DNA from 3 places in the Rhizobium sp. N621 genome. Region 1 is predicted to be linked to each of the others. Evidence: predicted binding sites of a transcription regulator. Region 1 holds the regulator's gene; each other region holds the start of a gene.
The links. The regulator LexA, encoded in region 1, represses DNA repair genes until DNA is damaged. The targets are predictions, from matches to a motif close to TGTTCNNNNTGTGTTCNG.

Region 1 (4,500 bases):
AGTCATGGGTTCTTCCTGCTCGGTGGGTGATAAGTCGTTCGAAGCTTGTCATAAGCGAAGGCGTGCAAATTACAATGCCGCAATTACCAGCCTTCGAATCGGCGTTCCCAAGTGGCCTAGACCACGATCATGTCATCCTGTTGAAGGTCAGGCCTTGGCGACCGCATCAAACGCAAGCAATTTCTCAAGCAGCCGCGGCATATCCTTGAGATAGACCATGTTCGGGCCGTCGGATGGTGCGTTGTCAGGGTCCTGGTGTGTTTCGAGGAAGACGCCGGCAATACCCGTCGCCACTGCCGCGCGTGCCAGCGTCTCGACGAATTCGCGCTGACCGCCCGAGGATTCGCCCTGCCCGCCCGGCTGGGCGACGGAGTGGGTCGCATCGAAAATGACGGGCGCGCCCATCGCCGCCATGATCGGCAGCGAGCGCATGTCGGAAACCAGCGTATTGTAGCCGAAGGAGGCGCCGCGCTCGCACAGCAGCACGTTCGGATTGCCGCTGGCATTGAGCTTCTTCAGGACGTTCTTCATATCCCAAGGGGCGAGGAACTGGCCCTTCTTGACATTGACGGCGCGGCCGGTCCTGGCGGCTGCGATCAGAAGGTCGGTCTGACGGCAGAGGAAGGCCGGGATCTGCAGGACATCGGCCACCTTGGCCACCTCGGCGCATTGCTCGGCCGTATGGACGTCGGTTATGACGGGAAAACCGAATTCCTTCTTGAGGTCGGCAAAGACCTCCATGCCTTTCTCCAGGCCGATGCCGCGCTCTGCCGAGAGCGAGGTGCGGTTCGCCTTGTCGAAGGAGCTCTTGTAGACAAGGCCTATGCCGAGCTTGCCGCAAAGCTCCTTCAGCGTGCCGGCGACCATAAAGGCGTGATCGCGGCTCTCCATCTGACATGGGCCGGCAATCAGCGACAGGCGGGCGGTATTGGAAAAGGTGACCTGGCCTTCGCCTTCGCCGATCCTGACTTCGGAATTCGTGTCGGTGCTCATCGTTTTTCCTCGAAGGCGAAGAGCGCACCCTGCCCGGGCGTGGGCTTCACCAGAATGCGGTTGTTCTTGCGCGTGTAGGTCACCCCGTTAGCAGCCAAATGCGCTTCTGTCACGGCAAGATCGGCGACAGTGAAGAGGATTGCCCGGCCGCGCAGGCCACGATCGGCGGAGGAGACGACAAGCTCGAAATAGGCCTCCAGCCCTTCCGGCGTCATCAGGCTGATCTTCGCATTCGATGCCGCGATATTCACGCCGAAACCGGTTTTCTCCGCCGCCGCCTGCCCTATCGCAAGTCCGACGAAAGCGGCGAATGCCGCCGGGTCCGGCGCACAAAGCGCGATCTCGGCAATACCGATCACGCCATTGGCATGCGTCTCCAGCGCGGCGCGATCTGTCGGGAACGAATTGATGCGCTGGCAGGTAAAGAGAAAGAAATCGGGGGCGCGCAAATCAGCTGCAAAGGCCAGCTTGAAGCTGCCGACGCTCTCCGAACCATCCGGCATCCGCATCGGCCGGCTGAATTGCAACATCTCACCGGCGCTCGCGCCGTTGCCGACGAAGCGCTTATGATCGACGCCGGCATCCTCGCTGAGGAAGGCCAGCGCAGAAAGTCCCTCCTCGCCGCAGCGGAAACGAAAGGCGCGATTGCGGGCAATGAAGACATTGCCCTGGCGGGCCGCTGCCTCGCTCTCCTCGATGCTCGCAACGCCAAGCGGCTCCAGATAGGTCTTGTCGGCGAAAAAGACGCAGGCATTCTCCGTTCCGAAGGGATGGCGCGCATCAGCGGCGACGGTGAAACCGAGCTTGCCGAGCCTTTCACGCGCCAGATCGATATTGACCACGGGCAGCACGACATGATCCAGCGGGTGTGATTTGGCGGAATGCGCGTTCATGAATATCCCTCCTGAAACCGGCAAGAGATGTGCGACAGCACCTCGCTCAATGCAAGACATGTGCACCAATCCGGCGAATGAAAATAAAAATCTCGACGAGTTGCCACGAAGTTTTACGGAAATTTAGCTACTTGCGGAACACATATGGAACATATAGTGTCTGTTCTGGATTTGTTTCAATCACGGGGTCTGACGTCGATGCTCACGCGCAAACAACAGGAGCTTCTCCTTTTCATTCATGAGCGCATGAAGGAATCCGGCGTCCCTCCCTCTTTCGACGAAATGAAGGATGCCCTGGATCTCGCCTCGAAATCCGGAATCCACCGGCTGATCACGGCGCTCGAGGAGCGCGGCTTCATTCGCCGCCTACCGAATCGCGCCCGGGCGCTTGAAGTGATCAAACTTCCGGAGGCCTATAACCCCAGCCTTCAACAGCGCCGCGGTTTTTCGCCGAGCGTCATCGAGGGCAGCCTCGGCAAGCCCCAGCCGGTCGCCGCCCCCGCTGCGCCAAAGCCGGTCGCCGACAATGGCAACTCCATCTCCGTGCCGGTCATGGGACGTATCGCCGCCGGCGTTCCGATCTCGGCGATCCAGAACAACACCCACGACATCGTCGTTCCCGCGGATATGCTCGGCTCCGGTGAGCACTATGCGCTGGAGGTCAAGGGCGATTCGATGATCGATGCCGGCATCTTCGACGGCGATACCGTGATCATCCGCAACGGCAGCACCGCAAGTCCCGGCGATATCGTCGTTGCCCTCGTCGACGACGAGGAAGCAACGCTGAAGCGTTTCCGCCGCAAGGGTGCCTCGATCGCGCTCGAGGCCGCCAACCCGGCCTACGAGACCCGCATCTTCGGACCCGACCGCGTCAAGGTGCAGGGCAAGCTCGTCGGCCTCATCCGTCGCTATCACTGACGCCGGATGGGCCGGAATCGGTAAAACGATCGTTGCGCCAATCATAGGCGCGATGGCGCATCCATGGTCGCGACAAAGCATCGAAGGCGGTGGTGACCTCCAGGTCGGCACCGGCGAAGCGCAATTCGACGGAACCGGTCCTGCGCAGCGTCTCGCCGGTGAAAAGCGTGCCGCCTGAACGGCAGCTGTCGAAGCGCAGACGGACCGAGGTCACGACGATATCGGCCGTATCGCAGGCCGGACCGAGATAGGCGGCATTGTCGATGACGGTGACGATATGGCCATTGCCGAGTCTTGATGTGCACCAGGCCTTCTTGACGCAGGAAAAGCGGTTTGCTTCACCGCCTGCTGCGGCTGCCCGCATCGCTGCGCTCGCTTCGTTCTGCTGATCGCGGGAAAGCCTGACACGGCGGTCTTCTCCTTCCGGCGGGATAGCCGGACCATCCAGCATCTTCGGCGGATCATGTGTCGGCAGGACCAGCGCTCGCTGCCACTGGTCGAAGATGAAATCCGGCGGGTTTTCACGGTTGGAAGCTATTGCCTCAGCCGCGACGACCGCAACCAGACTGCCATCCTCCGAAATCACCAGATCCGGCGGCCGGGGAAGCGGCAGAAGCAGCACGATGAGCGTCGAGATGGCGATGATCGATGTGCCGACATGGCGCAGCCGGGTGCGCAGCAGCGTCAGCAGCAGAAAGCCTGCCACCGCCACTGCGAAATACCAGGCGGGCAAGCGGCCGACGCCGATATCACCGCCCCAGCCGGACACCGTCTTGGCGACCGCAATCACCAGATCGAGGCCGAATCCCACCACCTTCCAGAGTGGAGCGTCCACACCGAAAGGCATGAGCAACATCGCCAGCAACCCGGCCGGCATGACGATGAAGGAGATGATCGGCATCGTCGCAAGGTTTGCCGGCAGGCCGTAAGCCGTCAGGCGATGAAAATGCTCGATCGAAAACAGTGCGGTGGAAAAGCCGCCGATCAGCGAGGTCAGGAAGACGCCGCCGAAGAAACCGGCGACGGCAACCACCGGCCTGATGATCGGCAGTTTCAGAAAAGCGCTTTCGCGGACACGCCTGTCCTTCCACAGCTGATAGCCCGATACCAAAGCCAATGTCGCGGCAAAGGACATCTGAAAGCTCGGTCCCAATACTTCAGAAGGTGAAATGGCGATGATGATGAGCGCAGAGAGAACGATATTGCGCAGGCTGATCGACGGCCGATCGAAGAAGACGGCAATCAGCATAATGGCCATCATGATAAAAGCGCGCTCGGCCGAAACCCCGAAACCGGAGATCAGGTAATAGGCGGTGACGGCGATGAGCGCGCCGGCGGCGGCGATCTTCTTTGTCGGATAGGCTTGGGCGACACCGGGAAAGAGACTGAGCAGCATCCGGAAACCGACGAAGAAAATGCCGGCCGACAGCGCCATGTTGAGGCCCGAGATCGCGACGATGTGGGCAAGGCCGGACTGGCGTAGCGCCTCCGTCGTCGTCTTCGAGATGGCGCGCCGTTCATCCGTCACCAGGGCAGCGGCAAAAGCGCCGGTGTCGCCGGGCAGGATCGATCTTATGCGGTCGCCGATGCTACTGCGCAGCCGGTAGAGCCATTCGAGCAGCGCGTCCGTCGACCTGTCCGCCTGCGGGCCTGCCTCCAAGTCGAGTTTCTCCGGCGCACCGTAGAAGAAACCGTT
Region 2 (4,500 bases), 1.5 Mb from region 1:
CCTCATAGACCGAGCGTTCGTCGGAAGATTTGACGATCTCCGGATTGATGAAGACCTGCGGCTGCTTTTCTTCGCCTTCGCGCGACACGTCGATGACAAGCATGCGTCGCGGTATGCCGATCTGGATGGCGGCAAGGCCGATGCCCGGCGCGTCATACATGGTTTCCAGCATGTCGTCGGCCAGACGCTGCAGCTCGGCGTCGACCCGCTCGATCGGCTTGGACAGCTGGCGGAGAAGGGGATCGGGAAGAATGATGAGTGGCTTGATGGTCATGGGCGTTCCCATAACCCATCTTTTCCCACTATGGAATTATCCGGCGGGCGGGGAAGACGCTTTTTTCCATCCCCGCCCGGAATTTCGCCATATTCGCCTCATGCCGCCCGGCGGGTGGCGGCGACGGAACGGCCTTCCGGCCGGGCGCGGAAGCGGCGCAGCAGCTCGATCAGCTGGTCCACCTCGTCCTTGAGGCGGCCGGTTTCCGCCGACGTGCGCTCGACCATGCCGGAATTCTGCTGGGTGATCTCGCCCATGCTGCGGATCGCCACACTGACCTCGTTGACGCCGGTCGCCTGATCGCGGGCGGCAGCGGCGATATCGGCGACGAAGCGGTTGATGATGTCGATGCGGCCGATCATGTCGTTCAGCGCCTCGCCGGTGCTGGAGACGATGCCGACACCCTCATTAACCTGGGTCGAGCTCTGCGAGATCAGGTTCTTGATCTCCTTGGCGGCTTCGGCCGTGCGCTGGGCCAGCTGGCGCACTTCCTGGGCGACGACGGCAAAGCCCTTGCCGGCATCACCAGCGCGCGCTGCCTCGACGCCGGCGTTCAGCGCCAGCAGATTGGTCTGGAAGGCGATCTCGTCGATGACGCCGATGATCTTGGAAATCTCCGTCGAGGATTTTTCGATGCCGGCCATCGCCGAGACGGCGCTGGTGACGAGTTCACCCGAATTCTTCGCCTTCTGCTGCGTCTCGCGTACGGCATCCGAAGCCTTCTCGGCATTGGCGGCGGTCTGGCCGACGCTGACGGAAAGCTGCTGCAGGGCAGCCGAACTCTCCTCGACACCCGCCGCCTGCTGGGCAGTGCGCAACGCCAGGTCATTGGTCGCATTGGAGATGACGTCGGCGCCGTTCATGATATGGCCCGACGTGTCGCGCACCGATGCGAAGGACTGGCGAAGAGCCTTGACGGCACGATTGTAATCCTCGGCCATCTGCCGGAAATTGCCCGGCAGGTCGGATGGCAGGGTGGCCTCGAGATCCCCGCTCGACAGCGCCTCCAGACCGCGGCGCAGCTGCTCCAGCGCCATCGTCTGATCAGCCTCGGCTTGGGCGCGCTGCTCTTCCAGAGCCTGACGCTTGGCTTCAAGCGTCTCGAGATAGACCGAGATGGAATAATCCATGTCGAGCATGCCCGCCTTGATGACCGCCGACAGCTTCTCGGCGAGCAGTTTACCCTGCTGGCGCGCGAAGACCGACGGCCACTGCTTCTCCATGATGCCCTTGACGAGCTCGGACATGACGATGGCATAGCCGCCGATATACCAGCGCGGCTCCAGCCCGATGCGGGCATGCGTGCGGCCGACGCCAGTCACGCCCTCGACGTAGCGCTCGTCAAACGTACCGCTTGCAAGATTGGCCCAATGATCCTGCTGCCGCTTCTTGGCATGGCCGACATGGCTCTTGTCCGTGAAGAAGCTCGAGACAGCGGGAGTCCTGGCGATCTTGGCGTAGAATTTATCGAGGGCGCCGCCGATCAGCTCGGCAATCAGAGGGCGCAGCTCCCGCATCGACTTGCGCGCCGCCTCGTCCAGTTCGATGAAATCGAGACGCTGCTTGAGCGCGCTGTCGGTCTGCTGGGATGTCATGGGTATCTCTGTATTTGGCGCGACGGCGCGGGAGGGAATTCTGCGCCACAGCTTTTGGCGAATATGGTTGAGCAATCGTTAAATCCGGCCGCGATTTTCCGCGTTGGCCGGCAAGGCGCGGCGGCCTCTTGAGATATTGAGGATCGCCGATTTCGTTCACGTTTTGATCTATATCTTGCCGCATCTTCTGTTATGGTTGCGCCATGACCGTCACTTCCGAATCGCTCGCAGCTTCCGTCGCCTCTATCAGCCCGGCCATGCCGGCGCTGGCCGGCGGCGTTCTTGCCGCCATCATCCTGCTGGTGATCGTCCTTTCTCTGCGCTCCGCCGGCCTTCGCCGCGAACAGGCGGAGGAGGCAGATCTGCGCGCCAGGGAAAGTGCGATGCGCATGGCCGAGCTTTTGAAGATCCAGGCCGAGATGCAGGGCCGCATCACGGCCATGGCCGAGGTTTTCGGCGCGCGGCAAAGCGAACTCAATCAGTCGATCAATCAACGCCTCGACGGCATGTCGCAGCGCATGAGCTCGACGATCACCGAGCAGACCAAATCGACGCATGAGAATCTGCAGCGGCTGCAGGAGCGGCTGGCGGTCATCGATGCGGCGCAGAACAATATCCAGACGCTCGCCAAGGACGTCGTCGGACTGCAGGCGATTCTCTCGAACAAGCAGACGCGCGGCGCCTTCGGCCAGTCGCGGATGGAGACGATCGTCGCGGACGGCCTGCCGATGGGCGCTTATGCCTTCCAGCAGACGCTTTCGAACGGCTCGCGGCCGGATTGCACGATCCACATGCCGAACGGCGCGCCGCCGCTCGTCATCGATGCGAAGTTCCCGCTCGAAGCCTGGAACGCCATCCGCGACGCCGGCAGCCCCGAGGCCACCAAGATCGCCGGCCAGCAGTTCCGCCGCGACATGGAGATCCATATCCGGGATATTTCGGAGAAATATCTGATTCAGGGGGAAACCCAGGAGACGGCCTTTCTCTTCGTGCCGTCAGAGTCGATTTTCGCGGAGATCCACGAGAACTTCGAGGCCCTGGTGCAGAAGGCGCACCGGGCGCGCATCGTCATCGTCTCGCCATCCCTGCTGATGCTGTCGATCCAGGTCATCCAGGCGGTGCTGAAAGACCAGCGCATGCGGGCGCAGGCGCATCTGATCCAGGGCGAGGTGGCGCTGCTGATGGACGATCTCAGCCGCCTCGACGAGCGGGTGCGCAAGCTGCAGGGCCATTTCGCCCTGGCGCAGAAAGATATCGACATGGTGGTCACGTCGGCCGACAAGCTCACCAGGCGCGGCGCCAAGATCGAAGCGCTGGAATTCGAGGCAGGCGGCGACGCCAAGCCCGCCCGCCACGACGAGACTCCGGCCAAATCCGTGGAAAGCCGTACCGGCCTTCTCAAGCTTCGGGTGGTTGACGAGGAGTGATCGCTTCGGGCAGTGTCTCGCCCCATGAAATAGCAGGAGCATGATGTCATTCGCATGCTCCAAAAGACGGGACAGCCTGATGATCACAGTTTTCGGATCCATCAACATGGATCTCATCGCCACGACCGAGCGACTGCCAAAGCCCGGCGAGACGGTGGCCGGCAACGGTTTTGCCACGGCCGCCGGCGGCAAGGGCGCCAACCAGGCGCTGGCAGCCCGTCGCGCCGGCCGCTATGTGCACATGGCCGGCGCCGTCGGCAAGGATGCTTTTGCCGCCGATGCTCTCGCCCTGCTCGATGAGGCCGGAACCGACCTCTCCCTCGTCAAGCATGTCGACGGCCCCACAGGCACGGCGCTGATCCTCGTCGGCGGCGACGGCGAGAACATGATCGCCGTGGTTCCGGGCGCCAACGGCTTGGTCACGCCTGCGGATGCGGAAATCGCGATCGGCCGCATGAACGAAGGCGACATGCTGATGTTGCAGCTCGAGGTGCCTGTCGCGGCCGTCGAACGCGCGCTCTCGGCCGCGCGCGCCAAGGGCATCACCAGCATCCTCAACCTCGCCCCCTTGATCCCCGATGCACCGCGTCTCGGTCGCCTGGCCGATATCGTCATTGCCAATGAGACCGAGTTCGAGCGGCTCGCCGGACAGAACGGCATGGACACGCAAGAGCGCGAGGCAGCGCTTGTCCGCCTGCATCAGGAGACCGGCCAGACGCTGATCGTGACGCTCGGCGGTGACGGCGTCATCGCCATCCGCGACGGGGTCATTTCACGGGCGCAAGGGTTGGCGATCGATCCTGTCGACACGGTCGGAGCGGGAGACACCTTCTGCGGCTATTTCGCCGCCAGCCTCGATGACGGCGTGGATTTTCCGACGGCGCTGCGCCGCGCGGCGGTCGCCGGTTCACTCGCATGCCTCAAATCAGGCGCGCAACCGTCGATTCCTTTGAGCGAGGAAGTCGCAGACAGAATATAGGCTGGCCTCCTTGCGAAAGGTGGCCGGACCTCCCTTCGATTTTGAGGGGATTTCTGCGGCTTTCCTCATATAAACCCCTAAAGTTTCACTCAAATTTAAGAGGTCTCCGGCGATCTTCCCAGTGATCGCCGGGTCTTCGCGCTTGCGGATCCGCGGCTCATGCGGCTGCTCCATGACGGAGCCATGCCTTCGCTCCTGTGCCGAAGAATGCCCCTTCGGCGCATC
Region 3 (4,500 bases), 1.1 Mb from region 1:
CCAAGAAGGCCGACGGCAAAGTCCAGTCCGAGCTCTTCGGCAACGCCGTTGGCCAGGTCAAGACACGGCTCAACTGAGCGGTAGCGTATAGAATGAGGAAAAGGCCGGGCATGTCCCGGCCTTTTTTGTTGTTGAATACTCGATCTCGGGTCGAGGGCATACCGCTCCCTCTCGATTCCCTCTTCTCCCCTCGGGGGTCCGAAGGACGGGTCGAGACACGTGGCTCGACCCAGGTCGGTGCCCGTAGGGCGGATGAGGGAGCCGGGGAAGCCGTCTTTCCGAATGAAACCGATGCGGGTTTCGACCGTTCAAGCCTGTGTCGACGGTGTTCAGGGCGGTGGCGCGCGGCGTTACCGCTGGCGTGGCGGATAGGTTTTCCGTGAGGGTGTGCCGGCGGCCCCTCATCCGCCTGCCGGCACCTTCTCCCCGCCGGGGAGAAGAGGACATGCCGTGGCCTCTCTTTTCCTCGCGCGCCTCTTACGGTGCTAGTCCGGCTTCTCATTGCCAGGTTTTCTTTGGGTGAGCTATTCGGAAATCAGCTCGTCCATTTCAGGACCGTCCTCGCCCTTGCGCAGCGGTCTAAAGCTCATCCGGTGCAGCGAACACGGCCCATGTTTCTCGATGCCGGCGCGGTGCTGCGCCGTGCCGTAGCCGACATGGGCGGCAAACCCGTAATCCGGAAAAACATTATGCGCCCTTGCCATCATCCGGTCGCGCGTCACCTTGGCGACGATCGAGGCGGCGGCGATCGAGACGGATCGGGCATCGCCCTTGACCACCGCCTGTCCGGGGCAATCGAGGCCAGGCGGCACATCAAGCCCATCCGTCAGCACGTAGCTTGCGGGAACGGCGAGGCTGCAGATGGCGCGGCGCATCGCGTCCAGGCTCGCCTTGCGAATGTCGGTCTCGTCGATGCGGGTCGAGCTGGAAGAGGCGATGGAAACCGTCGCAGTCGCCAGGATTTGCACGAAGAGTTCCTCGCGTCGCTGCGCCGAGAGCTGCTTGGAATCGTTGAGGCCTTCAGGGATGCGCTTCGGATCGAGGATGACCGCAGCGGCCACCACAGGCCCCGCCAGCGGCCCGCGGCCTGCCTCGTCGGCGCCGGCGACCGGCCAGTGGCCGGCCTTGCGGGCTTTGAGCTCGAGCTTGAAATCCGGCACGAGAGGGACCGTGTCGAAAAGCAGGGGAGAATCGGGTGGCGTGCGACGTTTCATGCGGCTGAACCTCGCACGCCAACCCGATTTCCCGCAAGTCCCCGGATCAGGGCGGCGGCCGGGGACGGTCCGGCGGATGGTGGCGGTCAAAGCCATCCGCGGGAATTGCGCTCGGGGCTCGAAAACAGGGCGGTTTTTCTGAGCAGCCGATGCGCAAGCTTAAAAAATCAGAGCAGCGACAGCTGTACGCCGCTGCCATCCGGCGGCACGAACAGATCGTCGCGCAGCGGCACACTGCGCCGCGTCAGCTCGAAGCGTTTCGCCGCCATTTCGAAACGCCGGGCGATCTGCCAGGCATAGGGGCCGGCGCCCTTCATGCGCTTGCCGAATTCGGCGTCGTAATCCTTGCCGCCGCGCATCGAGCGCACCAGAGACATCACGTGCCGGTAACGATCGGGATAGTGCTGCAGCAGCCAGTCGCGAAAGAGCGGGCTGACTTCGAGCGGCAGCCTGAGAATGACATAACTCGCCTCGGCCGCGCCGGCAGCCTTGGCCGATTCGAGGATGCGCTCCAATTCGTGATCGTTCAGCGCCGGGATCAGCGGAGCGGCCATGACGGCAGTCTGGATGCCTGCCTCCGAGAGCGCATGAATGGTCTCCAGCCGTCGCGGCGGTGTGGCGGCGCGCGGCTCCATCGCTCGGGCGAGCTTGCGGTCGAGCGTGGTGACCGAGATGCCGACGCGCACCAGGTTCTTGCCGGCCATCTCCTGGAGAATATCGAGATCGCGCAGGATCATTGCCGATTTGGTGACGATCGACACCGGATGGTTCGCCTTGTTCAGCACCTCGAGGATGCCGCGCATGATGCGCCATTCCTTCTCGATCGGCTGATAGGGGTCGGTATTGGTGCCGATCGCGATCACCCGTACCTTGTAGCCTGGCTTGGCGAGCTCCCGCTCCAAGAGCTTCGCCGCATCGGGCTTGGCGAAGAGCTTCGTTTCGAAATCGAGCCCTGCCGAAAGCCCCATATAGGCGTGGGTCGGCCGGGCAAAACAATAGATGCAGCCGTGCTCGCAGCCGCGATAGGGATTGATCGAGCGGTCGAAGGAAAGATCCGGCGATTCGTTGCGGGTAATCGCGGTGCGCGGCTTTTCGATCTGCACCTCGGTCTTGAACGGCGGCAGCTCTTCCAGCGTCTGCCAACCGTCGTCGAAGGTCTCCCGCTGCAGCGCTTCGAACCGTCCTGTTGGATTCAATCCGGCTCCGCGCCCGCGCCGGCGGTCGCCTTCGACCCTGAGACCGGAGGACACGATCATCGCATCGGCAATATCTGCCGTATTGGCAGGCGCGAATGCGGCCTGCCCTGCCAGGGACTGCTCTCTCATCGGATTCTCCCGCGGCGGAAAGCCGTTGCCTCCACCCGTTTTGATGATTAAATTCCTATCGACAAAATGAGAACAATGCAAGAACAAAATGCGCAAAAGGGTGCTGGCAAAAAATTGTGCGGCGCATTATGAATAATCGATGTTGACGGTTGTTCTCGAATGCCAGGATCAGGAATCCGAACTGGCGCAGACCTTATCGGTATTGGTGGCAGGCGCGGTGGAAGGGCTCGTCAGCGATGTGATCGTGCTTGATCACGGCTCGCGCGACGGCACCTCGCGGGTCGCCGACGCCGCCGGCTGCCGTTTCCATTCACAGTGGGATATCAAAGACATCGTTCGCTCCGCCCGCGGCGAATGGCTGCTCTTCGTCGAGCCGGGCGCCAGGCCGCAGGCCGGCTGGATCGATGAGATCGCCGAATACGTGGCGCTGAACAAGACGCCGGCGCGCTTTACCGCGTCGCGCGGCTATCGGCGCCCCTTCTTCCAGCGCGTCGCCCGCGCCCGGCCGCCGCTGGAGCTCGGGCTGTTGATGCCGAAGAACCTGGCGCTCGCCGCCGCCAGAAGCGGTATGCCTGTTTCCGACTTCGCCAAGGGGCAGAAGCCGCGCAAGCTCTCAAGTGAATTGATTCCCTCCTGGGTGGCGCGCGCTGCGCGGTAGAATGCCCATCCCTGCATCGACGCTGTCCGAGATGCCCATCACTCTAACCCTCTCCCGTTAAAAACGGGGCGAGGGGGCGTGCCCAACGCAACGTCGAGATGGAGGAAGCCGGCGCGGCAAATCCCCGTCGCCCTGCAAGCGGGGGTCCGAAGGACGGGTCGAGACCCGTGGCTCGACCCCGGTCGGTGGCGGCAGCCGGATTAGGGGCTAGTCTCGCCGTAAGTGCGCTTTGTGATTACGTCCCGCCATCGCGCAAAGATGGCGCCCAATCGGATTTCGCGCTATAATTTGCGCATGGCGCCGCCGAAGCGCCGCGCTTCGCAACGGATGCCGTGAAATGCCGGTGAACGGCAGAACAGGTCGGCAAATCTCCTCTTCTGCCGGGTTTCCGGCGAAAGGAGGTGCGTCATGACACGCGGTAAGATCGACGGCGTACGCAGTATGATCTGCGGGCTGCTGGCGGTCATATTGCCGACATTGGTGATCGCGCATCCGCATTCGGCAGCATCGCAGACGATGCTCAGTTGCGCAGGCCGATCCGACGTCGTCAGTTTCCTCGACAGGAATTTCGGTGAGAAGCTCACCGCGGTCGGGCTGGTCAACCAGAACGCCGTTCTCGAGGTCTATGCCGCCAAAAGCGGCACCTGGACGCTCGTGGTCACGGATGTTCACGGCATAAGCTGCATCTTGCTGTCGGGTGATAGCTGGGATTCGATGCCGGCTCTGCCGGGCATTGCCACATGACAAACGCCGGCGCGTCGGCCCCGAAAAGTCTGAATCGGATTTTCGACGGCGCGATCGCGGCGGCTGTAACGGCAGCGCCGGTCTATTTCTGTGCGCCGCGTTTCAAGTGCTCGTCCAGGCGCGGCATGATCTCCACGAAGTTGCACGGTACGCTGCGATAATCGAGCTGTGCTTTCAGTATGCCGTCCCAGGCGTCCCGGCAGGCGCCGGGCGAGCCGGGCAGGGCGAAGATGAAGGTCGAGTTGGCAACGCCCGCAGTGGCGCGCGACTGGATCGTCGCCGTGCCGATCTTATCATAGGAAATACGGTGGAAGACGGCGGAAAAGCCGTCCATGCGCTTTTCGAACAGCGGTTCCAGCGCCTCGGGCGTCACGTCTCGGCCGGTAAAGCCAGTGCCGCCTGTGGTGATGACGACGTCGATCTCATCCCGCTCGGTCCAGGTCTTGACCTGGGCGGCGATTTTCTCCCGGTCGTCGGGCACGATCGCCCGCTCGACCAACCTGTGGCCAGCCTCGGCAATCCGCGCCGCCAGCGTATCGCCCGACTTGTCCGTCTCCGG

Region 2: a site for LexA is predicted at 2,023-2,040, ahead of AMK00_RS02250 (DNA recombination protein RmuC). Genes of this name have one in related genera too.
Region 3: a site for LexA is predicted at 2,608-2,625, ahead of AMK00_RS04435 (PA0069 family radical SAM protein). Genes of this name have one in related genera too.

The regions. Positions count from the first base shown of each region.
Region 1 is NZ_CP013495.1:2,000,895-2,005,394, reverse strand. It holds gene eno (phosphopyruvate hydratase) at 1-6, opposite strand, end outside; gene kdsA (3-deoxy-8-phosphooctulonate synthase) at 148-993, opposite strand; gene AMK00_RS09780 (VOC family protein) at 990-1,886, opposite strand; gene lexA (transcriptional repressor LexA) at 2,085-2,804, shown strand; gene AMK00_RS09770 (ComEC/Rec2 family competence protein) at 2,785-4,500, opposite strand, start outside.
Region 2 is NZ_CP013495.1:455,017-459,516, reverse strand. It holds gene def (peptide deformylase) at 1-274, opposite strand, end outside; gene AMK00_RS02255 (globin-coupled sensor protein) at 373-1,869, opposite strand; gene AMK00_RS02250 (DNA recombination protein RmuC) at 2,073-3,296, shown strand; gene AMK00_RS02245 (ribokinase) at 3,376-4,275, shown strand.
Region 3 is NZ_CP013495.1:906,724-911,223, forward strand. It holds gene AMK00_RS04425 (F0F1 ATP synthase subunit B) at 1-77, shown strand, start outside; gene AMK00_RS04430 (ribonuclease HII) at 525-1,214, opposite strand; gene AMK00_RS04435 (PA0069 family radical SAM protein) at 1,382-2,539, opposite strand; gene AMK00_RS04440 (glycosyltransferase family A protein) at 2,679-3,197, shown strand; gene AMK00_RS04445 (hypothetical protein) at 3,606-3,941, shown strand; gene moaB (molybdenum cofactor biosynthesis protein B) at 4,024-4,500, opposite strand, start outside.